DNA from 2 places in the Geobacillus sp. B4113_201601 genome. Region 1 is predicted to be linked to the other one. Evidence: a T-box and tRNA genes for the amino acid it is inferred to sense, from the RefSeq annotation. Region 1 holds a T-box; the other holds one or more tRNA genes.
The links. A T-box is a leader RNA that pairs with one kind of tRNA and senses whether it is charged. The one in region 1 lies ahead of B4113_RS09890 (valine--tRNA ligase), so its partner is inferred to be a tRNA-Val.
Positions count from the first base shown of each region.

Region 2: it has a tRNA-Val gene. The T-box ahead of B4113_RS09890 (valine--tRNA ligase) is inferred to sense a tRNA for this amino acid. The anticodon was not compared.

Region 1 is NZ_LQYX01000074.1:223,056-245,075, reverse strand. It holds partial or broken gene B4113_RS09900 (Ig-like domain-containing protein) at 1-1,806, opposite strand, end outside; gene B4113_RS09895 (folylpolyglutamate synthase/dihydrofolate synthase family protein) at 1,886-3,178, opposite strand; gene B4113_RS09890 (valine--tRNA ligase) at 3,312-5,972, opposite strand; T-box leader at 6,042-6,505, opposite strand; gene B4113_RS09885 (hypothetical protein) at 6,648-6,836, shown strand; gene B4113_RS20525 (hypothetical protein) at 6,783-7,112, opposite strand; gene ysxE (spore coat protein YsxE) at 7,093-8,124, opposite strand; gene spoVID (stage VI sporulation protein D) at 8,168-9,169, opposite strand; gene hemL (glutamate-1-semialdehyde 2,1-aminomutase) at 9,365-10,654, opposite strand; gene hemB (porphobilinogen synthase) at 10,670-11,644, opposite strand; partial or broken gene B4113_RS20515 (uroporphyrinogen-III synthase) at 11,696-12,409, opposite strand; gene hemC (hydroxymethylbilane synthase) at 12,409-13,338, opposite strand; gene ccsA (cytochrome c biogenesis protein CcsA) at 13,354-14,220, opposite strand; gene hemA (glutamyl-tRNA reductase) at 14,183-15,550, opposite strand; gene B4113_RS09845 (LiaI-LiaF-like domain-containing protein) at 15,777-16,262, shown strand; gene yihA (ribosome biogenesis GTP-binding protein YihA/YsxC) at 16,277-16,864, opposite strand; gene lon (endopeptidase La) at 16,861-19,188, opposite strand; gene lonB (ATP-dependent protease LonB) at 19,468-21,141, opposite strand; gene clpX (ATP-dependent protease ATP-binding subunit ClpX) at 21,282-22,020, opposite strand, start outside.
Region 2 is NZ_LQYX01000111.1:66,521-73,036, reverse strand. It holds gene B4113_RS19705 (hypothetical protein) at 25-438, opposite strand; partial or broken gene B4113_RS19160 (transposase) at 463-912, opposite strand; gene B4113_RS15600 (hypothetical protein) at 1,021-1,641, opposite strand; gene B4113_RS15595 (hypothetical protein) at 1,653-2,705, opposite strand; gene B4113_RS15590 (tetratricopeptide repeat protein) at 2,790-3,194, opposite strand; tRNA gene B4113_RS15585 (tRNA-Val) at 3,710-3,782, opposite strand; gene metC (cystathionine beta-lyase) at 4,627-5,805, opposite strand; gene B4113_RS15565 (methionine biosynthesis PLP-dependent protein) at 5,809-6,516, opposite strand, start outside.

The DNA of each region.
Region 1 (22,020 bases):
ATTCGGAAAATCATCCAAACGCACCTTCATTCCGATTCGTTCCGACGGCGGCGTGAGCGTCGAAGTCCGCTCGCCGTAGCGGCTGTCGGTGAACGTTACGAGCGCCGGCGGCAATTGGGTGCCGCTCATGGCGTAGTCGGCTTGCATGACCCATTGCGCGGTCAGCGTCAGCTTGTTCAGCTGGCTGTAGTCAAAGGTTTGCCCGCCGAACGACCACTGCGCGTAACGTTTTCCGTTATTGACAAACGTTGCTACTTTTCCGTCGGGGATGACCGAGATTCCGTCCGGAAGCTCTTGAATGATGCGGACATTGCTGATCGTCCCAGAGACATTGCCGACATATCCTTTCAACGCCAATGAATAAGCAACACGGAAGCGGTTGTCATCGCCGTCCGTTGCCCCTTGCTTAACGAGTTGGTCGATCGGTTTCGTCAGCCCCTGCAGCTTGACCGTTCCATCAAACCATGGCGGGGCTTCCGCCTTGACGGTGACCATTACCGTTTTCGTTGTCACCGGCTGGAGCTGACCGTAGACGTCCCGATACGTTAATTCCGCTTGAAACGTGTACGTCCCTGTTGCCTTGAACGCCACCGGAATGGACACGGTGATAGGATTTGGCGTCCCTTGTCCTGATGAATACGGAATGGAAAAAGAAATATAGGCGTTTTGTTTGCTTTCATCGAGCCGCACTTGTCCGTTCTCGGCAATCGAAACGTTGCCGCCGAGCGACGAAAGCGGAATGCGGACCGTGCCAGTGAGCGCGGGAGTGTTGGCCAGCCGGGAAAACTGCTGGAACAAAGCGTTCAAGTTTTGCGGCGTCCCTTGCCGCGCTTCCCCTCCGGTCATCATCGAAAGCGTCCGCAAATAGTCCATATCGACATCGCCATCACTGCCGAAGCCAATCGAATAGAGAGTGATGTTGTTTTTGCCAAGGTCTTTCGCTATATTGACCGCATCATCGCGAATGTTGTCTTCCAACGTCGAATACGTAAACGGATAGTCATTGTCCCAAGAAAACAGCCAGCCGTTTACATAATCGGCGCCATTGTTAAGAAACAACCGCTTATATCCGTTACGATCGACAAACTGAATGCTTGCATCTTTTCCGTTGCTATACAAGGTGTACGTCACCGGGATCGAAGCGGTCACCTTGTCCCCGTACTTCCAGCCGGAAAACGTTTTTTTGATCTCCTTATAGGTGATCGTGCTCGTCGTATTCAGCACCGTCGGCATTCCATCGGTCAAGAAAATGATGTACTTTTTCCGCGCCGGATCATTAAAATACGACCGGGCGAGCGACAAAGCGGCTGAATAGTTCGTTCCACCATTGGCCGTCAGGCTGTTTCCTTTCTGCAAAATCGCGTCAAGCTGGTTGATGACGTTCGCATTGGCGTCAAACGGAACAAGGCTGTCAAAACGCACGCCATCGGAAAATGGAATGAACGCGAAGCGGTCATTGACATTGGAATTCTCCTTAAAGTAGCTGACCGCTGTTTGCAAAGCGGATTTGGCGCTTTGCAGCTTGGTTAAGGTCATGGAACCGGATACGTCCATGACAAAGACGACATCGATCGGCGGGCGAATCACTCCTGACACCGCTCCTTGCGGAATGAGCGTCACATCGAGCCGGCCTTGGGCATCGCCGTTAGGCGGTTTGGCGTACTCCGGCTGCGAGGAAGTGAACTGCCATTGGAGCGAGGGAAGCGTTGCCGCTTGCACCGGTGCCTCCTTCCCGCCTACGACAAACATAAGCCAAAACACCCATCCGAGCGCGAAAAGCGCGCGCAAAATCCCCCTTTTCTCCATGCTCCTCTCCCCGTTTCGCGACAATTTTCCTATATTTCTATTATACCATCGTTCAACCATTATCGATAGAAAAATTTTCTTATCGGAACTGTTTTTTTACGTCTGAAATAAAGTACAGCGACCCGGTGACAACTAACAGCTCGTCATCTCCCATCTGTTCTTGCTGGGCGCGAATCCAGCCGGTCCAATCATTGGCAGCGTCCTTCTGCGGGTGGGAAGAGAGAGCGGCTAATGCTTCTGCTTGAGCGGCGCGCGGAAAATCGAACGTCGTAAACGTGATCGTGTCAGCCAGCTCGTCAAGCAGCCGGATCATTGGCGCAAGCGGCTTGTCCGCCAACGCGGCAAACAAGACGTGGATGCGTTTGTCCGGGTAATGCGCGCGCACCGTGTCCACGAGCGCGCGGATGCCGGCTTCGTTATGGGCGCCGTCGACAATGACGAGCGGTTTGTCGCTCACCTTCTCAAAGCGGCCGGGCCAAGCAGCTGAAGCCAGCCCAGCGGCGATATGCTCCGGGTCGATCAAAAATGAATAGCCAAGCCGCAATAGTTCGGCCGCCATCACCGCCACCGCCGCGTTTTCGACTTGATGGGCGCCGGGCATGTGAATGCGCACATCGCGGTATTCAGAAAACGGCGTGACAAGCGAAAATTGCTCCCCTTCCGCGGTCGTTTGCTGGTCGGAGACGGTAAAATCAACGCCGAGCCGATATGTTTTCGCTTTCCGCTCCGCGGCCGTCTTGACGATCACCTCCCACGCCTCTGGCTCGTTGACCGCTGTCACGAGCGGCACGCCGGATTTGATGATTCCCGCTTTCTCAGCGGCAATTTGCCCAAGTGTATCGCCTAAGATGTTCATATGGTCATAGCTGACGTTCGTAATGACGGAAACGAGCGGATAAATGACGTTCGTCGAATCGAGCCGGCCGCCGAGTCCGACTTCAATGAGCACGATATCTTGAATGTGTTGTTTGCCAAAGTAATAGAGCATCATGGCGGTAATCACTTCAAATTCGGTCGGTCCGCCAAGTTCCGTCCGTTCAAGCTCGTCCGCGAGCGGCTGAACGACTCGCACTAGCTCCACGATTTCTTCATCTCCGATCGGTTCGCCGTTGACGCTGATCCGTTCGTTGAACTGCTCGACATACGGCGAAGTGAACGTCCCGACCGAATACCCCGCCGCCTGCAAAATCGAGCGCAAATAAGCGACCGTCGACCCTTTTCCGTTCGTTCCGCCGATATGGACGGCGCGGACGCGGCGCTCCGGGTGGCCGAGTTTTTCCATCATCCATTCCATCCGTTTTAGCCCCGGCTTCATGCCAAGCCGCAGCCGCCCGTGAATCCAAGCGACGGCTTCCTCATATGTGCGGATCATCTTCACGACTCCTCCCTTGAGAAGATCAAGATCGAAAGGCTGGCGATGGGCCGGACGGCTTCCGCCAGCGAAAAAGACGAACCCGCCTGATGGCGGATTCGTCTTCATCATAATCAACCGCAAGATCGTTTGTCTACCGTTTCAGCTCAGCGAGGCGCGCTTTCACCGCTTCGCGTTTTTCGATGTAATCTTGCCGCTTGCGCCGCTCTTCTTCGACGACATGGGCCGGCGCTTTCGCCAAAAAGCCTTCGTTGGCCAGTTTCTTTTCGACGCGCTCGACTTCGTTGTTCCACTTGTCAAGCTCTTTTTCAAGCCGCTTGATTTCTTCTTCAATATTGATCAGCCCTTCAAGCGGCAAAATAAGCTCCGCCCCGGTGACGACGGCGGTCATCGCTTTTTCCGGCGCCGGGACATCGGTGTCGATGACCAGCTCGCTCGGATTGCAGAACCGTTCCAAATAAGCGCGGTTTTTCAAAAGCGCTTCCCGCACGTGCTCGTCTTTTGTCTTAATGTAGAGCGCAATCGGCTTGCTCGGCGGCGTGTTCACTTCAGCGCGAATGTTTCGGACCGCGCGGATGATGTCCACAAGCAGCCGCATTTCTTCAGCCGCTTCTTCGTTCGACAGTTCGGGACGCACTTGCGGCCACGGAGCAACGGTGATCGATTCGCCGTCATGCGGCAAGTTTTGCCAAATTTCCTCGGTAATGAACGGCATGAACGGATGAAGCAGGCGCATCGTGTTGTCAAGCACATACGCCAACACCGAACGCGTCGTCTTTTTCGCCGCCTCATCATCACCGTACAGCGGCAGTTTCGCCATTTCAATGTACCAGTCGCACAAATCGTCCCAAATAAAGTTGTACAGCGTGCGCCCGGCTTCGCCAAACTCGTATTTGTCGGCGAGCTTTGTCACCGTGTCGATCGTTTCGTTTAAGCGCGTTAAAATCCAATGGTCGGCGACCGTTTTTTCGCCGCTCAAATCGAGCTCGTCGTACGTCATGCCGCCCATGTTCATCAAGGCAAAGCGCGAGGCGTTCCAAATTTTGTTAGCAAAATTCCACGTCGCTTCGACTTTTTCCGTGCTGAAGCGCAAATCTTGGCCCGGCGAGCTGCCGGTCGCCAAGAAATAGCGGAGCGCATCGGCGCCGTACTGGTCGATCACATCCATCGGATCGACGCCGTTGCCGAGCGACTTGCTCATTTTTCGTCCTTGGGCATCGCGGACAAGACCGTGGATCAACACGTCTTTAAACGGCCGCTTTCCGGTGAACTCAAGCCCTTGGAAAATCATGCGCGATACCCAGAAGAAAATGATGTCATAGCCGGTGACAAGCACATCGGTCGGGTAATAGCGCTTGTAGTCCGGCGAGTCGGTATCCGGCCACCCCATTGTCGAGAACGGCCAAAGCGCCGAGCTGAACCACGTATCAAGCACGTCGGGGTCTTGCTCCCAGTTTTCAATGTCTTTCGGCGGCTCATGGTCGACGTAAATGTCACCCGTTTCTTTATGGTACCACGCCGGAATCCGGTGCCCCCACCAAAGCTGGCGCGAAATGCACCAGTCGCGGATGTTTTCCAGCCAGTGCAAGTACGTTTTTTCAAACCGCTCCGGCACGAACTGCACTTTTCCGTCCGTTTGCTGGAGCTTGATGGCGGCTTCAGCGAGCGGCTTCATTTTCACGAACCATTGCGTTGACAAATACGGTTCAACGACCGCGCCGCTCCGCTCGCTATGGCCGACCGAGTGGACGTGTTCCTCGATTTTAAAGAGGACGCCTTGCTCCTGCAAATCGCGGACGATTTGCTTCCGGCATTCAAACCGGTCAAGCCCTTGGTATTGCATGGCGTTTTCATTCATCGTGCCGTCTTCGTTCATGACGAGAATGCGCGGCAAGTTGTGGCGGTTGCCGATTTCAAAATCGTTCGGGTCGTGCGCCGGCGTAATTTTGACCGCCCCGGAGCCGAATTCCATATCGACATATTCATCGGCAATGATCGGAATTTCGCGGCCGACGATCGGCAATTTCACCATTTTGCCGATCAAGTGCTTATACCGCTCATCATCCGGATGAACCGCCACAGCCGTGTCGCCGAGCATCGTTTCCGGACGGGTCGTCGCCACTTCAATGTAGCCCGAGCCGTCGGCGAGCGGATAGCGCAAATGATAGAGCGCGCCTTTTACTTCTTTATACACCACCTCAATGTCCGACAACGCCGTTTTCGTCACCGGGTCCCAGTTGATGATGTACTCGCCGCGGTAAATGAGCCCTTTCCGGTAAAGCGAGACGAACACTTCGCGCACCGCTTTGGAGAGCCCTTCATCCAGCGTAAACCGCTCGCGCGTGTAATCGAGGCCAAGCCCTAATTTTGCCCATTGGCTGCGAATATGGCCGGCGTATTCTTCTTTCCATTTCCACGTTTCTTCCAAAAATTTTTCCCGGCCTAAATCGTAGCGCGACAATCCTTGCTGGCGCAGCTTCTCTTCCACTTTCGCCTGGGTGGCGATGCCGGCGTGATCCATCCCTGGAAGCCAAAGAACGTCATAGCCTTGCATCCGCTTCATGCGGGTAATGATGTCTTGCAGCGTCGTATCCCACGCATGCCCCAAATGCAGTTTGCCGGTGACGTTCGGCGGCGGAATGACGATCGTAAACGGTTGTTTGTCCGGATCGCCGGTCGCTTCAAAAAACTTGCCTTTCAGCCACCATTCATAACGCCCCGCCTCAACGGCGCGATGGTCGTATTTGGGCGGCATTGACACTTCATGCTGTGCCACTTTTGTTCCCTCCTTCATGTGATCGACAATAGCTGTTGCCTACGGAGTGCATCATCCGATCGGCAAGCAAAAAAGCCCCTTTCATCCGAAAAGGACGAAAGGAGCTGCTTTCGCGGTACCACCTTTTTTCTTAAGCCTAGAAGGCTGGGGATGGAAGGGAGCCGGACGCTTCCCAACCTCGTTTCTCAAATCGAAAAGCCCTGTCGCATCAGGACCGCCTTTCGCACGCTCCCCACTGCTCAAGAGAAACAACCGTTCTCACCAGCGATCTAGAGGATGGAAGCAGAGCGCCGTTCCCATACCACAGCCGCATCTCCGGCTTGGGAAAAAGGCATCTTGAAACGGCGTTTTTCAACCACCGCCCTCTAGGGCTTAAGCGCTTCATTGGCATAACGGCAATCAACCGGCTTCCTCTACTCGGCAGCAGCGCCTTTCAACGAAGCAGCTCAAGGGCGACCTTCCAGCAGCCGCCATCCTAGGAAATCTCGCAGCTTCTGATTTCCCTCTCTGCAGGCGCGGGCCGCTGTACTCCTCCCCGTCTTCGCTTTTATCGTCATCGTCGTTCGATTATTATACTACCATTGTCCATCATCTTTGCCAAGTTTTTATTGATTTATTCGACAGAAAGCCATTTGGTGACAAACGTTCGCCCGTCTCATATTGTATAGTAAACCGGAGAAGGAGGGACGACCGATGCGGCGTTTCAATCCGTACTCATGGCCGCCGTGGCTGCGGCAAGTGCGCGCCATCTGCGCCCAAGTGATCATTCCGCTCGCCGTTTTTCAGGCGATCCGCACCATTTTGCTGCCGACAACGTTTGACGTGCTTTTATTGGCCATTCTTGTGTTGGCGGCTGTCGCGTTCCGTTTGGAATGGATTTAGAAAATGGGATGTAAAACAAACATTCAACTTATCATCGCTCAAGGCAACGAACGGTTTTTCACCAACGTTTTCGGCTTCCATGGCCATAGAAGGCTGGTGAAAAACCGCTGTCACACACGAATCGGCGGCATGTTCATTCAGAAAAGAAAGTTGATTGTGCAAGGTTTCTCTAATTGAGAAACAGATGGGATCAGCAGTATTTTTCCCTAAATCACCGGCCTCATAGGCGTTTCCGGATTTCTGTTCGAGGATGGATTTAGCCTTGACCGTGTTCATCGATCGGCGCTTCGGCGTCACTCATCTCTTTTTGTTGCTGTGCGGCATCGCGCTGGACAAGATGCATGACGACCGCTTCCATGTTTTTAAAGGCAAAATAACAGCGCTGCAAGGCGGCGACGTAGGCCCGCTCGTTCCGTTCCGTCCGCCGGGTGGCTTCATATCGCTCCAAACAGCGGACAAACCCGCGCGGCTCGGCCAAGTGGCCGTATAAAAACGCCCGCTCCCCGGCGGATAGTGGCAGCGCTTTTTCATATTCATCGATGCCATCAAACCACGCCCGCGCAAGCGGCGGAAACGTTTGAACATGGGTGCGAAACGCGGCGATCAAATCGTATACCGGCGAATTCCAATGCGCCCGCTCCCAGCTGATCCAATACGGCGCCACGTAGTGGGAGAGGCGCGCTTTTCCGTGCACCCAAGCCGTCCGCCATTGCTTCGTTTCCTTGAGCGCCTCCTCCCACGCAGCCAACTGCTCCTCGGCGAACGAATACGCGCGCATCACTTCATGAAAATAGGTGCAGCATTGGAGCTGAAACGGCGACATGTACCACGCCGATTCATACGTTTCGACTCGCTCTTCCCATAAAGCTCGCGCTCGTTGCCATTCGTTCTTTTTTTGCTGGCGGTACGCTTCGATTTCTTCCTCTTTTACCGCCACCGTGCGGATGGTGGCGCGGTGCAGCTCGGCCAACCCGCGAAAGAAAGAGCGGACAACCTCGTCGTCCGCTTTCACCCCTTGATCATGCCAAGCCTGCAAATAATAAAGGCGGCCTCCATCGACCGCAAACGGTGACTGTTGGCGCGTCCCGTACACCGGCGGACAACGGCGGCCATAGTAGCGAAGCGACTGCCAAACCGCTGCCGCCTCCCGTTCGTCATGGAGCGCCTTTAAAGCGAAAACGCCGTTTGTCGTGTACACTTTCGCTACTTTGCCCCGCTGTTCGATGCGCTCCGGCGTCACCCCATATTGGGCAAGCAGAGCGCGCTGGCTGGCAAACCGTCCATCCATCGTGATGCCCCCTTGACGGCAAAAGAAGCGGAAAGCACCCTGTTCATGAGAACGAACGGCTTCCCGCCATGGCCGGAATATAGAGCAGCTGCCCTTCGTGGACGTCATCCGGGCTTTCCAAATCGTTGGCGCGCAAAAGCTGAGAAACGGTCACCTCATATCGTTCCGCAATCTTGTCCAACGAATCCCCTTGCTGGACGATGCAAATTTTCACTTTCGTAAACTCTTCCGTCTCGCTTTTCGCAAACAGTTTTGTCAAATAGAGCGCATTTTCGCTTTTCGTTTTCGTCTCCTCTGTCCCTTCTTCCTTCTCTTTTTTCGCCGCCCCGATCGATACTTTGGCCTCGGCGGACGGCAAGAGGGAATCGGTCTCGTCATCCGCTGGCGCGCTGACCGCCTTCGTTTCCGTCTCAAGCGGCAGAAACGGCTCTGTTTCATTTTCTACTTCTTCATGGCGGCTAGCGGCAAGCGCCGATGATTCATCCGCTTCATAGCGAAAAGGAGAAGCGAATGCAGACGGTTCGGGATCATCCACCTCTTTGCGGGCCACTGATTCAAACGGGGCAAACAGCGGCTCTTCTTCCTCATCAGCCGGCAACTCGGAAGCGAGCGGCGCGTCGCTGATGCCGCTGATGGAAATATCGGCGGTCACCACCAACCGGCCATTGTCGCCCAACTCATAGTCAAACGATTCGACCGTCACGTACACGTCATCAAGCGAGCGAATCCGGTTTTTCGGAATCGTGATATCAATAGGGAATCGGTGCGACAGTTCGCTGACGCCGTCGTCGCGCACCGCGATGTGCTGAATGAACCGATAGCTCGCCAAGTCAAACGCGTCCTCTTCCTCGGCAGCAGCTAGTTTCGGCTGCGCTGAGCGGAACTCCCCGCTTAACTCAAGCGCGCCGCGAATCGTGATATATTGATCATACTCCTCAACGGAAATGACCGGATCGAGAGAAATGGACAAAAACTCGGCGACTTCCTGTCCGCTTTGAAACCAGACCGATTCTTCGAGCGAAAAACGCAAATACGACTGCTCCAACCGGGCCTCCTCCTTCCGTCCCTTCGCCAAATGGTTTCTATGACAGTATCCATTGTATGAGCGAAAAAAGGACAGTATGATAAAAAAATCGGGCTGAGCCTTTACGATCGGCACCACCGATCACGGCAGAAGCAGTCAGCACGTCTATGCAGCAACGAAAGAGGGTATCCCGCTTTTGGGACACCCTCGTTTCGTTTAGCCGCGCAGGCGGGTAAACACCCGTTCGGCAGCGGCGATCGTATATTCAATGTCTTCATCGCTATGCGCCGTCGACAAAAACAGCCCTTCAAATTGCGACGGCGGCAAGAAAACGCCTTCGTTCGCCATCTCCCGGTAATAGGCGGCAAACAGCTCCAAATCGGACGTTTTGGCCGTCTCGTAATTGATGACCGGCTCGTTTGTGAAGAAAAAGCCAATCATCGATCCAGCGCGGTTGATCGTGTGCGGAATGCCGTACTTTTCCGCCGCCTGATGAAGACCGTCAGCAAGGCGAGCCGCCTTGCGACCAAGCTCTTCGTACACTTCCGGCGTCAATTGTCGCAGCGTTTCGTAACCGGCCGTCATGGCGAGCGGATTGCCGGACAGCGTGCCCGCTTGATAGACCGGCCCGCTCGGGGCGACAAGCTCCATGATCTCCGCTTTGCCGCCGTACGCCCCAACCGGCAGGCCGCCGCCGATCACTTTGCCGAGGCACGTCAAATCCGGCTCCACGCCGTAATACCCTTGCGCGCAATGGTAGTCGACGCGGAATCCGGTCATGACCTCATCGAAAATCAACAAAGCGCCGTATTGTTTCGTCACCTCGCGCAGCCCTTCCAAAAAGCCGGGAACGGGCGGCACGACTCCCATGTTGCCGGCGACCGGCTCGACGATCACCGCCGCAATGTCTTCGCCAAACCGCCTAAACGCATAGCGGACGCTGTCCAAATCGTTGTACGGCACCGTGATCGTATGCTGGGCGACCGCTTCCGGCACGCCCGGGCTGTCCGGCAAACCGAGCGTCGCCACGCCGGAGCCGGCTTTAATGAGCAGCGAATCGCCATGGCCATGATAGCTGCCTTCAAATTTAAGGATTTTGTTGCGTTTCGTATAGCCGCGCGCCAAACGCAAAGCGCTCATCGTCGCCTCAGTGCCGGAGTTGACCATGCGCACGACCTCGACGGACGGCACCCGCTCGATGACGAGCTTGGCGAGCTCATTTTCAAGCAGCGTCGGGGCGCCGAAGCTCGTTCCTTGCTCCGCCACCCGCTTCAACGCCTCAACGACGTGCGGATGGGCATGTCCTAAAATGAGCGGCCCCCACGACAACACATAGTCGATATATTCATTGCCGTCAATATCGTAAATTTTCGAGCCTTGGCCGCGCGCCATAAAAATCGGCGTCATCCCAACCGACTTGAAGGCGCGCACCGGGCTGTTCACTCCGCCCGGCATCAGCCGCACCGCTTCTTCATAAGCCGCTTTTGAACGATCATAGCTGCGCACGATTCCGCCCCCTTTCTATTCGGCAAGCCAACGGGCTACATCTTTCGCAAAATACGTAATGATCAGATCAGCGCCCGCCCGCTTCATTCCAGTCAGCATTTCCATCACGACCGCCTTTTCGTCAATCCAGCCGTTTTGCGCCGCCGCTTTGATCATCGAATATTCGCCGCTCACATTATAGGCGACAAGCGGCAGCGGGAACCGGTTTTTAATGTCGCGGATGATGTCCATGTAGGCGAGCGCCGGCTTCACCATCAAGAAATCAGCGCCTTCTTTGACATCCGACTCCGCTTCCCGAAACGCCTCGAGGCGGTTGGCCGGATCCATTTGGTACGTTTTCCGGTCCCCGAATTGCGGCGCGCTGTCCGCGGCTTCGCGGAACGGGCCGTAAAACGCCGACGCGTATTTGATCGCGTACGACATGATCGGCACGTTCACAAACCCGGCTTCGTCAAGCCCGCGGCGAATGGCGGCGACAAATCCGTCCATCATGTTCGACGGGGCGATGATATCAGCGCCCGCCTGCGCTTGGCTGACCGCCGTCTTGGCGAGCAGCTCAAGCGACGGGTCGTTCAGCACTTGATCGTTTTCCACGACGCCGCAATGGCCGTGGCTCGTATACTCGCACAAACACGTATCGGCGATCACGACCATTTCCGGATGCTGCGCTTTGATTTGGCGAATCGCCCGCTGAACGATTCCGGTTTCACAGTACGCCTGCGAACCGACCTCGTCTTTTTCATTGGGCACGCCAAACACCATCACCGCCCGAATGCCAAGCTTGGCGATGTCATCGATTTCTTCTGGCAGACGATCGAGCGATAAATGGTACACCCCCGGCATCGACAACACTTCGCGGCGAATGCCGCTCCCTTCCACGACAAACAGTGGATAGATGAAATCATCAACATGAAGATGCGTCTCCCGCACCATCGCCCGAATGGCGGCTGTTTGCCGCAGACGGCGATGGCGGTCAAACGGTAATGTCATGCGCGTCCCCTCCATGGAAAAATATTGTTCCATCGCTCTGATTATACCATCGGCCGTGTAATCAGTGGGACAAATCTGGACGGCGATTCCTTCCCGCTCCGCCGCGTCTTTCGTCACCGGCCCGATGCAGGCGACAGCCGTGCCGGAAAGAAGGAAGGCGGCTTCGCGGCCGAGCAGGCGGACGAGGCTGGTGACCGCTGATGGACTCATCAATGTCACGACATCGACCTTGCGCGCGCGAAGCAGCGACAAGAGCTGCTCTCGTCCGCTCGCATCTGGCACCGTCTCATACACCGTCAACTCCTCGACGACCGCGCCGGCTTCCCGCAGCATGGCCGGCAGCACAGGACGCGCCAAATCCCCCTTGACAAACAGCACCCGCGCTCCGCGGCGCAGGCGTCCAGCGAGCAACACGGCGAGCCGCTCGGCGGTGAAATCATCCGGCACGAGCGCCGGCGCCACCCCGTACTCCGCGAGCGCCGCCGCCGTTTTCCGGCCGACGGCGGCGACGTTCGGCAGCGACTGCGACGGCGAAACATAGGGAAAAAAGCAGCGGACCGCATTCGCGCTCGTAAACACAAGCCAGTCATAGTCCCCAAGCCGCGTGGCCAGCGCCGCCAGCGCATCCGGCCTCGCCGCCTCACGGATGGCAATGAGCGGAATCTCGACCGGGATGGCGCCGGCTTCCCGCAGCTTCGCGGAAAACGGCGCCGCCTGGTCCTTCGCGCGCGTCACCAGCACGGTCTTGCCGACAAGCGCGCCCATCAACCTTCCAGCCCCTTTTTCACCCGTTCGATCAGCTCCTTCGCCCCTTGTTCGCTCAAGATGGCGGCCGCCTGCCGGCCGACCGCTTCCGGATCGGCGCCGGCGACGATTTCTTTATACACTTCTTTGCCGTCCGGAGCGGCGACCAAGGCGGTCAGGCGCACCATGCCGCCATCCGTTTCGGCGTAGCCGGCAATCGGCACTTGACAGCCCCCTTCCATCTGCTGCAAAAAGGCGCGCTCCGCTCTGACCGCCCGCTCCGTCTCTTCATCGTTCAGACGGCTCAACCACTCGCGCAGCTCGCGATCATCGGCGCGGCACTCGACGGCAAGCGCCCCTTGACCGACCGCCGGCACGCATACATCGAGCGGCAAATAGTCGCTGATGACCTCATCGCTCCAGCCCATGCGCGCCAAACCGGCAGCCGCCAGCACGATGGCGTCGTACTCGCCGTTTTCCAACTTCGCCAGCCTCGTATCGATGTTGCCGCGAATCCATTTGATCGTCACATCCGGGCGGTAGGCGAGCAGCTGAGCGGAACGGCGCAGACTGCTCGTGCCGATCACCGCTCCGGCCGGCAGCTCCGCCAACGTCCGCTTTCCTTTGCTGACGAGCACATCGCGCGCGTCTTCGCGGCGCGGCACCGCGCCGATGACTAACCGATCCGGCAGCACCGCCGGCATATCTTTCATGCTGTGGACGGCCATATCAATACCGCCGACGAGCAACTCATGCTCGATCTCTTTCACAAACAGCCCCTTGCCGCCCACTTTGGAAAGGGTGACATCGAGCACGCGGTCCCCTTTCGTGACGATTTCTTTCACCTCGAACGTAAACGGCGCCCCGCGCCGCTTCAATTCGTTGATGACCCAATTCGTCTGGGTCAACGCCAGCTTGCTGCGCCGCGAGCCAACGACAATGTTCCGCATCTCGCTCCTCCTCAATCATGAGTACCAAAAATGAAATTTTGACAAACTGCCAAACAAGAAAAAGTTAACGAGCAAAAACAAAAACGAGCCGATGTTCCATAGCGCGATCGTCTTGCCTTGCATCTGCCGAACCACTCGTTTGTAAAAATAGATCGCATAAACGAGCAGAACGACAAACGAGCCGAGCACCTTCGCGTCATACCAATGAAAATGGTCGATTTGGATATACGCCCAAATGACGCCAAGGATCAATCCCAATAACAACATAGGCAAACCGAGCAAGTTTAAAACATACGACCAAAAATCAAGCCGGGACAAATCGGCCATCCGCCAAAGCCGCGCCCCCCACTTTTTCTTTTTCAACAAGCTGTATTGCAGCATATACAGCACGGAAAACAGAAACGACAACGTAAACGCCGCGTAAGCTCCAAGAGCGAGCGTAATATGAATGATCAACAGTTCGGAAACGAGCCGCTCCGCCACCGCGGGCGACTGCGAGGACGGCGCAAACGTATGAATGGCCAAAATGAAAAACGCGAGCACATTGGTAAAGAACACGATAAAATCAACGCGCAGCAGCCGATTGATGACGAGCGACAGCGTGATGAGCAGCCAAGCGTAAAAATAAAGACCTTCCGACATCGTCAAAATCGGAAAGCGCTTCGTCTCGATGATGCGGAAGGCAAACGTCAAGGTTTGCAAAAACCATACAACAGAAAGCAACCAGAAGGCGATTTCGTTCGCCTTCCGGTTTTGCTGCAAAAAATCGATAAAGTATAGAAGAATCGATACAATATAAAGCGAAATGGACAATTCATAGACAAGCGGCACGACAAATCCCACCTTACAGCTGCCATGACGGACGGGCAGCGCGGGCCGCATCAACGCCCTGCTCATCGCGCCGTTCGGCGTTCGCCTGCTGCATGTGATGGCGCTCGGCGTTCACCATGTCCTCGATGTTAAAAATTTTTGCAAACAGCTGGAGCGCTTCGTCGGCGTTCGGTCCGGCGGCGAGCTCCTTCGCCTGCAAAATCGGGTCGCGCAACAACTGATTGACGATGCTTTTCGTATGCTTGTTCAGCACTTTCCAGTCACGCTCCGACAAATGCGGCAGCTTCCGCTCTAAACTTTTCATCGTTTCTGCCTGAATGGCGAGCGCTTTCTCGCGCAAAGCGGCGATCACGGGCACGACGCCAAGCGTTTGCATCCATTGGCCAAACGCCGCGAGTTCCGCTTCGATCATCGTTTCGATGCGGGCGGCCGCTTTCTGCCGCTCCGCCACGTTCGCCGCGACGACGTCTTGCAAATCGTCGATGTCGTACAAAAAGACCGTCTCAAGCTCGGCCAACGCCGGATCCAAATCGCGAGGCACGGCGATGTCGATCATCAAGAGCGGCCGGCCTTTGCGCATTTTCTCGAGCGGCGCCATCATCTCTTTGGTCAACAGATAGCCTTTGGCCCCTGTGGAGCTGATGACAATATCGGCTTCAAGGAGCGCACACGACAGTTCGCCGAGCGGCTTCGCCTCGCCGGCCAATTGTTCGGCGAGCTGCTTCGCTTTTTCCAACGTTCGGTTGACGACCGTCACTTTGCCGACGCCGCTGCCGTGCAAGTTTTGCGCCGCCAACGTCCCCATTTTGCCAGCGCCGATAATGAGCACATGCTGATGGGCAAGGCGGCCAAAAATTTTCTTGGCCAGCTCGACCGCCGCATAGCTAACCGACACAGCATGGGCGCCGATGCCGGTTTCCGAATGAGCGCGTTTGGCAAACGTCACCGCCTGCTTAAACAAGTGGTTGAAAATCGTTCCGGTCGTGCCCCGCTCTTGAGCCAGCAAATAGCTCGTCTTCACTTGTCCTAAAATTTGCGTCTCCCCAAGCACCATCGAATCGAGTCCGGCGGCGACGCGAAATAAATGCCGGATCGCCGCTTCCCCTTCCAACGTGCGCAAATACGGGGCGATCGCCGCCACTTCGATGTCGAACCAGTCGGCTAAAAACGATTTTATATAGTAGCGGCCGGTATGCAGTTGATCAACGACCGCGTAAATTTCCGTCCGGTTGCACGTCGAAACGATGACGTTTTCAAGCACGCTCTTTTGGTTGGCGAGCTGCGCCATCGCTTCGCCGAGCTCTGCCTCGCTAAACGCCAACGTTTCGCGAATTTCTACAGGGGCGGTCTTGTAGTTGACGCTAACAGCCAAAATTTGCACGATGCCATCTCCCCTTACAGATGCGTTCCTTTCATCATTATACCACAACTGTCCATCGTTCCGTTTGAAAAAATTGTGAACATGGTAGCCAAGCTAGCGGATTGGATCCATAATGGAATCAACCGCTTTCGCAAAAATTGTGAACATGGCGGCCAAGCTATGCTAAACTGTAAACAGTTCTTCTGCTCTCAGCAGGTGCAAAAAAAGAAGAAACGGGGGCGCAGCGATGAAAAACAAAACAGCATTTTCCGGCATCTTGTTCATCGGCCTCGGGCTGTATTTTCTCGCCGGGCAGCTCGAGGCGCCAGTGTTGCGGTTATTTCAAGGCTGGCCAGCATTGCTTGCCATTTGCGGCGCATCGTTGCTCGGTCAAGCGTATTCGGCGCGCGAGCATCAGTTTATTTTTCCCGGCTTCCTGTTACTAGGCTTCGGCCTCGAATTAATGCTCCCCGCCGCGTTTCCATCGTGGCCCCGTGGCGTCAACGTCTTTTTTTTGATCATGGCCATCGCTTTTTTCGCCAGCGGCCGCAAACAAAAAAGCGGGGCTGGCTTCGGTGCGCTGTTTTTGCTTCTTTTCGCCATAGCGACGTTTTCCGGGCGCATCCAGCCGCTGTTTTCCCTTGTCCAAGCCGGCTTGTCTTCCTTCTTATCGTTTTGGCCGCTCGGGCTGGTCGCCGTCGGCGTGTATTTGTTGTGGGCAAGGCGAAAATAGCGGGGCGGCGAAGCCTAACCGGAAACAAACGGCAAAAGCGCCGCCCACACCTCCTCTTTCCCTTGGCCGGTCTCGGCGGAAAACAAAAGAAGCGGGTCGCCGTCAGCCATCCGCAACGTCTCGCGCGCGATGTTCGCGTGTTTTTGCTGTTTGCCGCGCGGCACTTTATCCGCTTTCGTCGCGACGACGATCACCGGGATCCCGTAATGCTTCAAAAACTCGTACATCATGATGTCGTCTTTCGTCGGCGGATGGCGCAAATCGACAAGAAGGACGGCGGCCCGGAGCTCCTTGCGCTTCGTAAAGTACGTCTCCATCATTTTCCCCCATTTTTGCCGCTCCTGCTTCGAGACGCGGGCAAAGCCGTAGCCAGGGACATCGACAAAATAAAACGAGTCATTCATCAAGTAAAAGTTCAACGTTTGCGTTTTTCCCGGCTTAGAGGACGTTCGCGCCAAGTTTTTCCGGTTGATCATTTTGTTGATAAACGACGATTTGCCGACGTTCGAGCGGCCGGCGAGCGCCACTTCCGGCCGCCCGCCGTCCGGATATTGCTCCGGTCTGACCGCGCTGATAATGAGTTCCGCTTTCGTGACGTTCATGGCTTCCATCCCACCAATGCGTGCGGCAGCACTTCATCAAGATGAGAGACGAGCACAAAATGGAGATCGCGCTTCACGGTGTCGGGAATATCGGCTAAATCTTTTTCATTGTCCTTCGGCAAAATGACCGTTTTCAGCCCGGCGCGATGGGCGCTTAACGTTTTCTCTTTCAGGCCGCCGATCGGAAGCACGCGGCCGCGCAGCGTGATTTCCCCGGTCATGCCGACGAAGCGGTTCACCGGTTTGCCGGTCAAGGCAGAAATGAGCGCCGTCGCGATCGTGATGCCGGCGGACGGGCCGTCTTTTGGCACCGCGCCTTCCGGAACATGGATATGGATATCGTGCGTTTCGTGAAACGCCGGATCAATGCCGAGCTCCTCGGCGCGCGAACGCACATAACTGAACGCCGCCTGCGCCGACTCTTTCATCACATCGCCGAGCTTCCCGGTTAACACGAGCTTGCCGCTTCCTTTGGCCAAGGACACTTCAATCGCGAGCGTATCGCCACCAAACGCCGTGTAGGCGAGCCCGGTCGCCACGCCGACTTGGTCTTTCGCTTCGGCCTGGCCGTAGCGGTATTTCCGTTTCCCTAAAAACTCCTCGATATTGGTTTCCGTGATCACGACCCGCTTTTTCGCCCCGGAAACGATCAGACGGGCCGCTTTCCGGCAAATGGCGGCCAGCTGCCGCTCCAGCTCCCGCACGCCGGCTTCGCGCGTGTAATGACGAATGATCGTCAGCATGGCCTCGTCACGAATTTGGAGCGCCGCCTTTTTCAAGCCGTGCGCAGCGAGCTGCTTCGGCAACAAATGCCGCTTGGCGATGTGCAGCTTTTCCACTTCCGTATAACCAGGAATGTGGATGACTTCCATCCGGTCCAACAGCGGCTGCGGAATGGTGGCCAAATGGTTGGCGGTGGCGATAAACATGACTTTCGATAGATCGTACGGTTCTTCAATGTAATGGTCGCTGAACGTATGGTTTTGCTCCGGATCGAGCACTTCCAACATGGCGGCTGACGGATCGCCGCGAAAATCGCTTGACATTTTGTCGATTTCATCAAGCAAAAAGACCGGATTGATCGTGCCGGCTTTTTTCATTCCTTGAATGATGCGGCCCGGCATCGCCCCGACGTAGGTGCGGCGATGGCCGCGAATTTCCGATTCGTCGCGGACGCCGCCAAGCGAAACGCGCACAAAACGGCGGCCGAGCGCTTTGGCGATCGAACGGGCGAGCGACGTTTTCCCGACCCCCGGCGGCCCGGCGAGGCAAAGGATCGGGCCTTTGAGCGACTGGGTGAGCTGTTTGACCGATAAAAATTCGAGCACCCGCTCTTTCACTTGCTCGAGCCCGTAGTGCTCTTCATGCAAGATGGCCTCGGCTCGTTTGATGTCATGAATGTCTTCGGTCTCTTTCGACCACGGCAAGACGATGAGCCAGTCGAGATAGTTGCGAATGACCGCGCTCTCTGCCGAAGTCGCCGGAATTTTTTCGTAGCGGTCCAGCTCTTTGAGCGCGGTTTCTTTCACATGCTCCGGCATGCCGGCCGCCTCGATTTTTTCTTTCAGCTCCTCGACCTCGCCTGTCTTCCCTTCTTTTTCCCCGAGCTCTTTTTGAATCGCCTTCATTTGTTCGCGCAAATAATATTCTTTTTGTGTCCGCTCCATCGATTGTTTGACGCGGGCGCTGATTTTTTTCTCAAGCTGAAGCACTTCTTTTTCATTGTGTAAAATTTGAATGATTCGATTGAGGCGCTCTTTGACATCGATCGTTTCCAGAATGCGCTGTTTTTCCTCCAGTTTCAGCGGCAAATGCGAAGCGATGATATCGGCCATCCGCCCCGGTTCATCGATGTCGGCGATCGAGGCGTAAATGTCGACCGACAGCCGCTTGGACAAGTTTATGTATTGCTCAAAATACTCGAGCATCGTCCGTTTGAGCGCCTCATCCTCCAAATCTTTCGCCGCCCGATCGGCAAACTTTTCGACTTTGACGGAAAAGTACGGCTCTTCGCTCACCACCTCAGTGATCAGCGCCCGGGCGACGCCTTCGACAAGCACGCGAAACGTGCCGTTTGGCAGTTTCAACAGCTGCTTGACGCGGGCGATCGTCCCCATTTTATATAAATCATCCATGTCCGGTTCGTCGACGGCCACGTCTTTTTGCGACGCCAGCAAAATCATATGGTCCTCGACCATCGCTTGCTCGAGCGCTTTCACCGACTTCTCGCGCCCGACGTCCAAATGAAGAACCATCGTCGGAAACACAAGCAACCCCCGCAACGGCAAAAGCGGGATGGCCGCCTCCTTTTTCTTTCCGTTCACGCCGAACACCTCCACATCTCACTTCTATTCGTTTATTGTATAGTACGACGGCCGGGTTTGTAAAATTTGATGAACGTTTTGCTCCTTCGGTTTGTTTTCGAGGTCAGCTATATACACTGGGTTTGTAAAATTTGATGAACGTTTTGCCGGCAAAGAAAAGCCGACTTCGGCCGCGATCCGCTCGCGCCGAAGCCGGGCAGGAGGAAAGAGCGAAGCAGGCCTTCCGCCGCTGGACCGCTTTCCTTCGCGCCCGCGGTCCGTTTCCTTCGCCTCGCGACATCAAACGAGCTTTTTCTCGGATCGGTCGAGCGCCGCCGGCAGCAACGCCGGTCCGCGGCGCAGCGCCTCTTCGCCGAACACGTGGACGAGCGCTTCCTCCAAGCGGCGAACGGCAATGAGGTGGATGCCGTCGATTTCCGCTAGCAACGATTGCCGGTTTTCTAGGGGAATGATCACTTTCTTCGCTCCTGCCTGTTTCGCCGCTTTCACTTTGGCAAAGACGCCGCCCACCGGCTTCACAAAGCCGCGAATGCTGATTTCTCCAGTCATGGCGACGGTATGGTCGACCGGTAATTGGTAAATGGCAGAATATATACCAACGGCGATCGCCAATCCGGCCGAAGGGCCGTCAACCGGCACGCCGCCCGGAAAATTGACGTGAATGTCGTAACGATCCGCCGGCACGCCCATCGCCCGCAGCACGGTGATCACGTTTTCCGCCGAACCGCGCGCCATACTTTTGCGTCGCACCGATTTTTCCGCGCTGCCGATGCTTTCTTCCTCGACAATGCCGGTGACGTTGACCGATCCTTTTCCTTTTGCCGGCAAGGCGGTCACTTCAATCTCAAGAAGCGCGCCAGTGTTTGGGCCATACACCGCCAAGCCGTTCACCACACCGACGGCCGGAGCGGACGCAATTTTCTTTTCGTAGCGCGGCGCCATTTGGCTCGCTTGGATCACCCATTCAATGTCTTTGTCTACAATGTGGTCGCGGTTCTCGGTGATCGCTAGCCCAGCGGCAATTTGCATCATGTTGACGGCTTCCCGGCCGTTGCGGGCGTAGGCGGCTAAAAGACGAATGCCGCTTTCTGACACGTTCAAGCGAATTTTTTCTGCCGCTTTTTTCGCGATCAGAGCGATCTCGTCTTGATCGAGTTCGCGGAAAAACACTTCCAAACAGCGGGAGCGAATGGCCGGAGGAATTTCGTTCGGCGTGCGCGTCGTCGCCCCGACGAGGCGGAAGTCAGCCGGCAGCCCGTTTTGAAAAATGTCGTGAATGTGGCTTGGGATTTGCGGATTTTCTTTGCTGTAATAGGCGCTCTCAAAAAACACTTTCCGGTCTTCCAGCACTTTGAGCAGCTTGTTCATTTGAATCGGATGAAGCTCGCCGATCTCGTCGATGAACAATACGCCGCCGTGGGCGTTCGTCACCGCCCCTTGCTTTGGCTGGGGGATGCCGGCTTGCCCCATCGCCCCGGCCCCTTGATAGATCGGGTCGTGCACCGAGCCGATGAGCGGGTCAGCGATGCCGCGCTCGTCAAAACGCGCCGTCGTCGCGTCAAGCTCAACGAACACCGCATTTTTCTGAAACGGGGAGAGCGGATTTTTTTTCGCTTCTTCCAAAACGAGCCGAGCCGCGGCCGTCTTGCCGACGCCAGGGGGACCGTAAATGATGACATGCTGCGGATTCGGCCCGCATAAAGCCGCCTTTAACGCCTTGATGCCATCTTCTTGGCCGACGATGTCATCAAAACGTTTCGGCCGCACTTTTTCTGCCAGCGGCTCGGTGAGCGAAATCGAACGCAGCTTGCGGAGCTGTTCCATCTCTTTGCGCGACTCTTTGTCAATCGAAACTTTTTGCACGCGCTGTCCTTTGAGCAAATTCCAAAAGTAAAGGCCGATGATGACCCCGAAAAACAGCTGAATAAGAAGCACGATGTTCGTCCAGTCCATGCCCCGATATCCTCCTGCCTCTAATAGTATGTCGTATGATAGTATCTCCGGGAACGGACGGGAATAAACAAAAAAGCGCCGGCCGGCGCCTAGGGCATGGGGGCAAAAAAAGAAACCGCCGGAAAAAGGCGGTTTCTCCATCAAGCCGATGTTTTCCGTTCTTGCTCGATGACGGTGCCGTCATGGCGGATGAGCGTCGGCGGTTTCGTGCCGCGCACCGTGTCAACGGTGATGATGCATTTTTGCACGTCTTCGCGCGACGGCAACTCAAACATCACATCGAGCATAATCCCTTCGATGATCGAGCGCAGACCGCGCGCCCCCGTTTTCCGCTCAATCGCTTTTTTCGCGATTTCGCGGAGCGCCGCTTCCTCAAACTCGAGCTCTACGCCATCAAGCTCCAGCATTTTTTGGTATTGCTTGACAATGGCGTTTTTCGGTTTCGTCAAAATGTCAATCAGCGCTTGTTCATCGAGCGGCTCGAGCGTCGTAATGACCGGCAGGCGGCCGATGAACTCCGGAATGAGCCCAAACTTGAGCAAGTCTTCCGGCAGCACTTTCGACAACAAGTTTTTCTCATCGACGTCAGCCTGGTTCATTTCCGCGCCAAACCCGATCACTTTTTTGCCGAGGCGGCGCTTGATGATCGGCTCGATGCCGTCAAACGCTCCGCCGCAAATGAACAAAATGTTCGTCGTGTCGATTTGGATGAACTCTTGATGCGGATGTTTCCGGCCGCCCTGCGGCGGAACGCTGGCGATCGTGCCTTCTAAAATTTTCAACAGCGCCTGCTGCACCCCTTCGCCCGAAACGTCGCGAGTGATGGAAGGGTTTTCCGATTTGCGGGCGATTTTATCGATTTCGTCGATGTAAATAATG
Region 2 (6,516 bases), on a different contig from region 1:
GATTATCAATTTTTAATTAACTTACTAACTGGTGTTTGTATTACCCCCACTCGGAGGAGGTGGTGGTGGTGTAGAATTTTTCTTATATAGAATCGCTTCAATTTTATAATCGTTGTCAGATACCATTGCAGCCCAATCGAAGTAGAGATATCCGTTTACCAGTTCCGACTGGATATATGACCAGTCAGGATAAATCATTGTTCTCATGTATGGATCATTACCTAGTGTATATAGGACTGGGTGTGCCCTACCATACCAAATTCCGTTTTCAACAAGATATTTAAGTCCTTTTCCTTGTGAGTAACCAGCAACTGCCCAATTGCTCCAAAATCCGGGTCCATCTAACCAAGGTGTTTTGCCGTTAATTGGCGTAAAAACTTCTTTTATGTTATTAAATGTATAGATTTTTCCATCACTAGTTTTATGTTGGTTCATCACCAAAAGATGTACTTGATTTTTACGTTAAAATGTGATAGAGGTCTCTAGACGGACACGCAAAGTAAAACGCTGGATATTTCGATACCCATATCCTCGCCTTTTGATCCAGTTTATTTTGTTGTTGATTCCTTCCATTGGACCATTGGAGTAAGAAAAAACGATGCAAGAAAGCACGGCGTCTTTTCGGGTGATGAGTGCCTTGGCAATACGGCGTACGGCGGCACAGTCGCTAAAAAGGTACCGGTCAAACCATTGGGTCAAACGAGTTTCGGCTTGCTTTCTTGTTTGGCTTTTGGATACGTAACGGAAATGTTGAAGGGCTTGATAGACATCACGTAAATAAGCACTTTCTTGGCACCATTGTCGAACTTCCTGTCTCTCTTCTTCTGTTCATTTTTCTGGACGTTGGCTTAACAATCGGCACACGCGGCGAACGCTTCCATCATGGTTGATGGTTTGGTCACCTTTACCATACAGGAAATTTCGCATTTTTTGTACCCTTGATCAGAAAATAACCTGATTGTCAAGTACATTTTGTGGTGAAGAGCCTTTATGTTATTAAATGTATAGATTTTTCCATCACTAGCTTTGAATGGGGGTGTTGGAAAATATAAAGCTCGTGTATCCCAAACTGTGGAACGTGCCCCCACCAAATGGTCTTTCTATTTTTGGTACTGTAGAAAAACCCATATCAATTTCCAGATCAAGTTCTGAACTTTTTTGGTACTCATCTTCCGCCATTAACATTAGAGCATCGGCAGCAGAAACAGGATAAGTCCTTGGATAGTGAACCGGATAGACCATGACTTCTTTTATGTCATAATTAGGATACTGTTTTCTCAGACTACTGATAGCCGAATCAATGCTAGTTTGCAAACTCCCTTTCCACACAAGATCTCTTTGTTTTAGAATAATCGCTCCTGACGGCATTGATTGGCTTTCCCATGCGGACACGTTATACCACATATTCTTATACGCTCTTGCTCCGTTAGCCAAAGCTGTCCATAAATTGGGGTTCTCTTGATAGTGTGGCCCACTAGCCTTAATTAAACCGCTTCGATTTTCAGGACTCCGAAGATCGAAATAATAGACCGTTGTACTTCCGTTTAAATAAGATTTGGGTTTAGGATTCTGCGAAAAAGAGAACCCCGATAGCATCAAGAAGGCGAATACTGTAAAAATCAAAGATATAGTTTTTTTCATTTCACTTTCCCCTATCTTTGAAACACAATGTTACTCTGAGGAAGTACATAGTATCCTCCACCAACTTGATATACATTATTCTTAGTTGAATATACTTTTACTTTTTGGTTTACTTTAATCTTCTTATACAGTTTTCTCTTAGAGTTGTAGATAACCATATCGCCCTTTTTAGAGTAAATAGTCCCTAGATAAAAAGAGGTATTGCTATTCTTCAATACATAGTATCCTCCGCCAACTAAATACCGATCCTTTTGAATCCCGTACACCCGAATGTCTTCATTCTTTTTGAGCTTACGATGTATCTTACCTTTCAGATTGTACATCGGAACATTGTTATTTTTAATTATCAATCTCCCAATGTACTTTACGCTTGGCGTTGGAATGATTGGCTGTTTGTTGGTATTAGAACCATTATTGTTATTGTTGCTGCCATTTGTATCGTTACTAATGCTTTGTCCTTTGAAATACTGATCCCTCTGTTCTTTAGACAACGGAACAAGATTTACATCTGGATAAAAATAAGCTCTTAAATAAAAGGAGTTGCGATCGTTAGATCCCATCATACCCAACCAATAAGTATGATCGTTGTCTGGGTTTGTAATGTAGAAAGCTACTCTCAAGTAATAATTCTCTTTTGAATCTCGATTCATATAATCAACAACTGTATTTAATGTGTTAGTAGCTCTTTCCGCTGAATCATCTCTTCCATCTAATTGATAAGGTTCAGAATAAAGATAAACTGGTAGAGTAACATTTTCCTGAAGTCTATAATTTTCCCAACACCCCCCACAAAAATTCTTCCTCCTAATTTCTAATACCAACGTCCCATGTTGAGTTCTTTCTGTACTAAATCCCACACTTTCTATTTGAATTGTGCCTCCGCCGCCACCTTCAATATTCCCTGTCACCCATTTAGGTTCAATAATCTCTGGTTTCACATATGGAACAGAAACGGTCGCTGCCTCTACTTTCGATACCAAATTAGGAATCGGTACACTACTCGGTGCTGATCCAAATAACATAGCTGATGTCAATAAAATAGGTAATGCTTTCTTTGCTCTCAATTTAATCCCTCTAAATAGAAAATTAACCAGAAAATAACAGTATAGAAGTTAATTCGCTCTTCCTTCCACAAGGGTTCAACAATATCATTTTAATTCATCTGCGTAATGTTCAAGACCTCGTGCAAAAGGTTTTACACTTTCAGGGGAAAGAAGCAGTATTGTATTTATGAGCGTGCGAACAGACTCACCATACTCACCTGCACTATATTGTGCCAAAGCATAGAAACAACGTATTCCAATATGATTTGGAAATTCCTCGATTGCACTCTTAAGAATGTGTTTGGAATGTTCTAACTGCCCTATATTTCTAAGACTTGAACCCAGACATAATAATGCTACACATCGTTGCTCAGCAGGTAACCCAAGCGACAGTGCTCTCTCATAGTAAGGTATCGCTTCTTGTTCTTTACCCATAGCATCTAAAGTCAAGCCGATTTTTAACTGAACAAAAGGGTTGTCAGCTTCGATTTTTTCTAATAGAATGAGCAAATCAATGCACTCTGTAAATCGCCCTCTATACGGAATTTTTCAGCCGATTGTATTAAGTCGGATGTATTCATATGCTCGCTCCTCTTCTAAAACATAATCCCAACTTGATTCATCTTCCCATTATTGATAATCAGAGAAGAAAAATTCTCCAATTACAACCCGTGGTGCTAGATAAAATCGAGTAAACATAAAAATAGCCCTTACCTGCGGATTCCTTGTAGAATGAAATACATCATCAACTCCTTTCTAAAAAATTATTTTTGACGATGAGACCGAATTGCAAAATGTTCGTATATACTACAGGTGTCATGAAACTTTGTCATGGCTAACTCATTATTCTCAAAGCTTAGACCGTGTTTGGTTTCTAATTTGATCACTACTTGTATGAATATTTTACCATTCAATAACATCCTGTACATAGTTAATTTTCCAAATTAGTTTTATAAATTTTCAAAGGAATGACAACAAAAATAAAAAATCCCTTGAAGCCTTGTGGTTCAAGGGATTTCGCTTGATGATTCCGACTGGGCTCGAACCAGCGACCTCCACCCTGTCAAGGTGGCGCTCTCCCAGCTGAGCTACGGAATCATATATTGTTGTCCGCTATCGAACACATTTTTAATTATATAGACGAGCATACGCGTTGTCAACAACTTTTTAAAAAAATCGCTGTTCAGTTTGAGAAAGGGAAAGCGGCCTTCCCCTAAAAGGTTGGTGAAAAACGGTTGTTTCTCTTGAACAATAGGGCAGTGTTTGCAAGCCGATCTTGGATGCGACAGGGCTTTTCTATTTGAGAAACGAAGCTGGTAAGCGGCCTGTTTCCTTAAATCACCGCCCTTCAAAAGGTTGGTGAAAACCCACTGTTTGCCTTGATCGGCGATGGAACGCGTGAACATAGAGGCTGATGCAGCAAGTTTTTTCTACTTGAGAAACGATCCGAAGAAGCGGTTGGGCGAGTAAATCACCGGCCTCCTAAACAAACAATCGGTGGCGGAACGGTTCAAGCAAGAGCGGGGGCAACGGCGACAGGTGGTTTCGTATTGCCCAGTGACGCGGCGGCGCTGTTCTTTGGCGAAGGCGGCCGTTTTGCCGGGAGGCGCGGGGGTGGGTTTACGGCCGAGTGAAGGCGCTCCATGGCGGTTCCGTGCTGAGGGGGAATGGGCGTCAACCGCCGCGCTGTACGCAGTGGTTTCCCCCTCCGTTTTGCGATGACCACGTTGAACGATTGGAGCGCCCTCGGCATCGGTTGGCGGAAAAACGGCAACACGGCGACAGACGGGGCTTTGGTTCACTGTCTTTTCACGCTTTGTGTGATGACCATGTTCACCACTTCCGGGCGCGGCCGGCGTTGGCACTGGCGCAGGGATAGATTTGCGTGATGATCATGTCCATCACTTCCCCCCACGACAACGGAGCTTTCGTTCGCCGCCTTTTAGCGCGCCGAAATCGACGGTTGTTCTTTCACAAACGACAGCGCCTGCTCAATATCGGCGATCAGATCGTTGACATCCTCAAGCCCGACGCTCAGCCGCAGCAAGCCGTCGGTAATGCCGCGCCGCAGCCGCTCTTCCTTCGGCATGGCGGCGTGCGACATTTTCGCCGGGTGCGACAAAATCGATTCGACCGCCCCAAGGCTGACGGCGAACACCGGCAGGCGGACGTGGCGGACGAACGTCCGGACCGCTTCTTCATCGGCCAAGCGGAACGACAGCACGGCGCCAAACCCCGCCGCTTGGCCGCGTTGAATGTCATGGCCTGGATGGTTCGCCAATCCCGGATAATACACCTCTTCCACTTTCGGATGGCGGAGCAAATACTCGGCGATGGCCATGGCCGATGCGGACGACTGTTTCAGCCGAACGTGAAGCGTTTTTAGCCCCCGAAGCACAAGCCACGCGTCTTGGACGCCGAGGACGGCGCCAAAGGCGTTTTGCCATTTGTACAGCTGTTTGCCGAGCTCCTCGTCTTTTACGACCGCCAGTCCGGCGACGACGTCGCTATGGCCGGCTAAAAACTTTGTTGCGCTGTGGAGGACAACGTCGACGCCGAGATCCAACGGCCGCTGCAGCGCCGGGGTCATGAACGTATTATCCAAAAACGTCAAACAGCCGTGCGCTTTCGCCAGCTCGACGACAGCGCGAATGTCGGTCACTTTTAACAGCGGGTTGGACGGGGTTTCCATATAAATGACTTTCGTGTTCGGCCGGATGTTTTCCGCCACCGCCTTGAGATCGGTCATATCGACGAACGTATAGTCAATGCCGAATCGGCTCAGCACTTCGGTGACGATCCGGTACGTGCCGCCGTAGACGTCTTCCGTCACAAGCACATGGTCGCCTTTGGACAGGAGCAACAACGCCGTGGAGATGGCGGCCATGCCCGAGGCGAACGCGAACCCGCGCACACCGCCTTCTAAGGCGGCGATCGTCTCCTCAAGCGCCTCGCGCGTCGGATTGCCAGAGCGGCTGTAGTCGTATTTTCCGAATGAGTCGAAATCAAACTGATGGAACGTGGAGGCGTGTTGGATCGGCACGCTCACCGCCCCGGTTGCGCGGTCGACTTTCCATTCGTTATGGAGCAGTTTTGTCGAAAACGACCATTCCCGTTCCATCGCTCACACCTCTTTCATGTTTTTGAACGCTTGCGCCAAGTCGACGATCAAATCATCGGCGTGTTCAATGCCGACCGAGAAGCGGAGCAGCCGGTTGCAGACGCCGTTTCGGATGCGGATGTCTTCCGGAATGTCCGCGTGCGTCTGTGTCGCCGGATACGTAATAAAGCTTTCAACCCCGCCTAAGCTTTCCGCGAACGTAATAAGGCGCAAGCTTTTTAAAAATCCGTTCACCCACTTTTCATCGGCAATCCGGAACGACAGCATCCCACCTCTTCCTGGATATAAGACGTCGGTCACATCTTCATGTTGGCGCAAAAAGGCGCTGATGCGCTTGGCGTTTTCTTCATGCTGGCGCATCCTTAGCGCCAACGTTTTCATCCCGCGGATCAATAGCCAAGAGTCAAACGGGGACAAGACGGCGCCGATGGCGTTATGGTACTCGGCCAAGCGTTGACAAAGCGCTTCTCCCTTGGCAACGACCAAGCCGGCCAACACATCGTTATGGCCGCCTAAATATTTCGTGGCGCTGTGGATGACGATATCGGCTCCTTGTTCGATCGGGCGCTGGAGCACCGGGGTGTAAAACGTGTTATCCACGATCAACAATAGCCCGTGCCGTTGGGCAAGCTGGGCGACCGCGGAAATATCGGTCTCGTGCATCAGTGGGTTTGTCGGCGTTTCCAAGAAAATCGCCTTCGTTTTTTCGCT